DNA from 2 places in the Streptomyces sp. NPDC059875 genome. Region 2 is predicted to be linked to the other one. Evidence: riboswitches for the same ligand, from Rfam matches in the RefSeq annotation. Region 2 holds a riboswitch; the other holds the start of a gene.
What was found. A riboswitch is a leader RNA that binds a small molecule or an ion and turns the genes downstream of it on or off. The one in region 2 is predicted to bind thiamine pyrophosphate.

Region 1 (2,192 bases), on a different contig from region 2:
AACTCCGTACCCCCGAGGAGGAAGGTGTCGTCGGACATCGTGCTCAGCCCCCCTGCACGGCGGTGAGGACCTCGACCCGGTCGCCCTCGCCGAGGACGGTCGTGGACCACTGGCTGCGCGGCACGACCGTCTCGTTGACGGCCGCGGCCACGCCCGACGGCGCCGCCGTCAGCGTCGCGACCAGGGAGTCGAGGGTCGTGGGTGCGGTGAGGACGCGTGCCTCGCCGTTGACGGAGACGTTCGTCGGGAGGTCCGTCGAGACATTCGCCGGGACGTTCGTGGAGGTGTTCGTCGGCACGTTCATGCGGGCTGCTCCTGACGTACGGGGGAGAAGCGGCGGGGGGTGAAGGGGCGGGCCTCGTCCGGAAGCACGCCGGTGGTGAGCAGGTCGGCCATCACATCGCCGGTGACAGGGGTGAGCAGGACCCCGTTGCGGTAGTGCCCCGTGGCCAGCCGGAGGCCGGGCAGCGCGGTCGGGCCGAGCAGCGGGGCGTTGTCCGGCGAACCGGGCCGCAGACCCGCGCGGGTCTCGGTGAGCGGCAGCTCGGTGATGCCCGGCACGAGCTCGTGGGCGTCGCGCAGCAGCTCGTAGACCCCGCCCGCCGTGACGGTGGTGTCCCAGCCCAGCTCCTCGCTGGTCGCGCCGACCACCAGCTCGCCGTTCTCGCGCGGCACCAGATAGACGTGGCTGCCACGCACGACGGCCCGGACGGTCCGGGACAGGAACGGCGCGTACGCCCGGGGCACGGTCAGCCGCAGCACCTGGCCCTTGACGGGGCGTACGGGAGGCAGCACCTCGTCCGGTACGCCCGCCAGCCGGCCACTGAGGCTGCCGGCGGCCAGCACGACCTGGTCCGCGCCCAGCTCACCGGTGTCCGCGAGCCGTACGCCGGTCGCCCGGTCCCGTACCACCGTCAACCGCTCCGCCAGGGCCCGGTGGAAGACCACCCCGGCCCGCTCGCAGGCGGTGACCAGCGCGGTCGCGAGCCTGCGCGGATCGACCTGGTGGTCGCCGTCGACCCGCAGGCCGCCGCGGACGCCCGGAGCCAGCATCGGCTCCAGACGGCGGCACTCGCGCCCGCTGAGCCACTCCGACTGCAGACCGCAGCGGGTCTGCAGCGCGTGCAGTTCGCGCAGGTGCGCCCGGTCGTCGGCGTCGAGCGCGACGGCGAGCGTGCCGCAGGCCCGGTAGCCCACGTCGTGGCCGGTGGCGTCCTCGAGCTCGGCGACGAAGCCCGGATAGCGGCGCGCGGAGGCGAGGTTGAGGGTGAGCAGGGTCTCCTCGCCGTAGTGGAGTTCCGTGACGGCGGCCAGCATTCCCGCCGCCACGCGGGCGGCGCCACCGCCCGGTTCGGGGTCCACGACCGCGGTGCGCAGTCCGCGCTGCGCCGCCCGCCAGGCCGTGACCAGACCGATGATTCCGCCCCCGATGACGAGGACGTCGGATGTACGCGACATGGGCGTCCAGCCCCTCCCTTCGCCGGCATGACCCGGATCAGGTTCGTACGGTCGGAGGCCGGCCAGCCTCCCTCTCAGCCCGGTGCGTCCGGGCTCCCGCGAGTGCTCTACGTTGACGGTCAGACTAACCCCCGCCCCCGACGCCCAGTAAGGGAGCCTCCGCAGTGGCCCGATCTCTCGAAGGTCCGGGGGAATCCCGTCGGCACGCGCGCGGCGGACGGGCACGTTCGGCTGGAGGAGACCTGGGCAGGGGAGTCCCAGGAGGGCTCCGGCGCCGGCGTGGTCGAAGAACTGCCTTCCTGACAGGGCGTCAGATTTGTAAGGTGATCGGGTGAGCGAGCAGAAGCAGGCACAGCAGCGGGTCGTGATCGTGGGCGCCGGGATGGCGGGGGTGCAGACCGCCGTCGCCCTGCGGGAACAGGGCTACGCGGGCCAAGTCACCCTCATCGGGGCCGAGCCGCACCAACCCTACGACCGGCCACCCCTCTCCAAGGCGGTCCTCCTCGGCAAGGCCGAGGACTCCGCCTTCGACGTCGACTTCGAGGCCCTCGCCATCGAGCTGCGCCTCGGGCTCGACGTCACCGGCCTGCGCGCCGAGGACCACGAGGTCGACACCGAGGCCGGACCCGTCCCGTACGACGTCCTGGTCGTCGCCACCGGGGCCCAGCCGGTCACCCTGCCCGGCACCGAGGGCGTGCCCGGAGTCCATCTGCTGCGCACCCTCGACGACGCCG
Region 2 (2,192 bases):
CACGACGGCACGCTCGTCGAGTCCGTGCTCATGCGCTACCCGGACCGGGTCACCATGTGCATCTCCTCGCAGGCCGGCTGCGGGATGAACTGCCCGTTCTGCGCCACCGGGCAGGCCGGGCTCGACCGGAACCTGTCGACGGCCGAGATCGTGCACCAGATCGTCGACGGCATGCGCGCCCTGCGCGACGGCGAGGTGCCCGGCGGGCCCGCGCGGCTGTCCAACATCGTCTTCATGGGCATGGGCGAGCCGCTCGCCAACTACAAGCGGGTCGTCGGCGCCATCCGTCGGCTCACCGACCCCGAGCCGGACGGGCTCGGGCTCTCGCAGCGCGGGATCACCGTCTCCACGGTCGGTCTCGTGCCCGCGATGCTGCGCTTCGCCGACGAGGGCTTCAAGTGCCGTCTCGCCGTCTCGCTGCACGCGCCCGACGACGAGCTCCGCGACACCCTCGTGCCCGTCAACACGCGCTGGAAGGTCCGCGAGGTCCTCGACGCCGCCTGGGAGTACGCCGAGAAGTCCGGCCGCCGGATCTCCATCGAGTACGCCCTGATCCGCGACATCAACGACCAGGCCTGGCGTGGTGACCTGCTCGGACGGCTTCTCAAGGGCAAGCGGGTCCATGTGAACCTGATTCCGCTGAACCCGACGCCCGGCTCGAAGTGGACCGCCTCCCGTCCCGAGGACGAGAAGGCCTTCGTCGAGGCCATCGCCGCTCACGGTGTCCCGGTCACCGTCCGTGACACCCGCGGGCAGGAGATCGACGGTGCCTGTGGACAGCTGGCGGCGTCGGAACGCTGACCTTGTAGTCTGAGCTCGAACATATGCATATTCCGACAGGGGAGCGCCACAGCGCTGAGAGTGCGGCACCGTCAGGCCGCAGACCCTCTGAACCTCGCCCAGGTCATTCTGGGTAGGAAGTTCGGTCGTTACTCGAGCTGTAGCGCCCTGCCCGCGGCCATGATCACGGCCGCGGGCAGGGCCGCGTCTCTTCCTGGACATACCCAGGAGGAATTCCAGTGAGCACGAAGAAGATGGGCGCGGTGGCGATCGCCGCCGCCCTGGGGGTCGCCACCCTCGCCGCATGCGGCGGATCCGAGGAGAAGCCGGGCGGGACGGGTACGGGGACGGGCACGGGTTCGAACAAGACCGTCACCCTCGTCAGCCACGACTCCTTCAACGCCTCCAAGGAGGTCCTGGCGGAGTTCAAGAAGCAGACCGGCTACACCGTCAAGGTGCTCAAGAGCGGCGACGCCGGCGTGGCCGTCAACAAGGAGATCCTGACCAAGGGCTCCCCGCAGGGTGACGTCTTCTTCGGCGTCGACAACACCCTGCTCTCCCGCGCCCTCGACAACGGGATCTTCGTCCCGTACGAGGCGAAGGGCCTGGACCAGGTGCCGGCGGCGGTGCAGCTCGACAAGGAGCACCGCGTCACCCCGATCGACACCGGCGACATCTGCGTCAACTACGACAAGAAGTACTTCGCCGACAAGAAGCTCGCGCCTCCGCAGACCTTCGACGACCTGGCCGAGCCGGAGTACAAGAACCTGCTCGTGGTCGAGAACCCCGAGAAGTCCTCCCCGGGCCTCGGCTTCCTCCTCGGGACCGCCGCGCAGTACGGCGACGAGGGCTGGCAGGACTACTGGAAGAAGCTCAAGGCCAACGGCGTGAAGACCGTCGACAGCTGGGAGCTCGCCTACAACCAGGAGTTCTCCGGCTCCGCCGGCGGCAAGCAGGCGAAGGGGGACCGTCCGCTGGTCGTCTCGTACGCCTCCAGCCCGCCGGTCGAGGTCCTCTACTCGGAGCCGCAGCCCAAGGACGCCCCCACCGGGGTCTCCACCGGCACCTGCTTCCGGCAGATCGAGTTCGCCGGTCTGCTGAACGGGGCGAAGAACCCCGAGGGCGGCAAGGCGCTCATCGACTTCCTGATCTCCAAGAAGTTCCAGGAGGACATGCCGCTGCAGATGTTCGTCAACCCGGTGACGAAGGACGCCGCACTGCCCGAGCTCTTCACGAAGCACGGTGTCGTGATCGACAAGCCGCAGACCATGGCGCCCGAGAAGATCGCCGCGAACCGTGACCAGTGGATCCAGCAGTGGTCGTCGCTCGTACTGAAGTAGTTCCCGACCGCCGGGGAAGCGCGGCGCGGCTCGGCCTGATGGTCCTGCCCGTCGCCTTCTTCGCGCTTTTCT

Region 1: it holds a riboswitch for thiamine pyrophosphate, as region 2 does, so the genes downstream of both, thiO (glycine oxidase ThiO) here and ACFV9D_RS26580 (thiamine ABC transporter substrate binding subunit) in region 2, are expected to answer to the same signal.

What each region holds. Positions count from the first base shown of each region.
Region 1 covers NZ_JBHWJZ010000034.1:54,710-56,901, forward strand. Annotated here, with positions in the region: gene ACFV9D_RS31690 (thiazole synthase) at 1-38, opposite strand, end outside; gene thiS (sulfur carrier protein ThiS) at 44-304, opposite strand; gene thiO (glycine oxidase ThiO) at 301-1,458, opposite strand; TPP riboswitch at 1,456-1,568, opposite strand; gene ACFV9D_RS31705 (NAD(P)/FAD-dependent oxidoreductase) at 1,790-2,192, shown strand, end outside.
Region 2 covers NZ_JBHWJZ010000024.1:43,829-46,020, reverse strand. Annotated here, with positions in the region: gene rlmN (23S rRNA (adenine(2503)-C(2))-methyltransferase RlmN) at 1-801, shown strand, start outside; TPP riboswitch at 829-938, shown strand; gene ACFV9D_RS26580 (thiamine ABC transporter substrate binding subunit) at 1,035-2,120, shown strand; gene ACFV9D_RS26575 (ABC transporter permease) at 2,159-2,192, shown strand, end outside.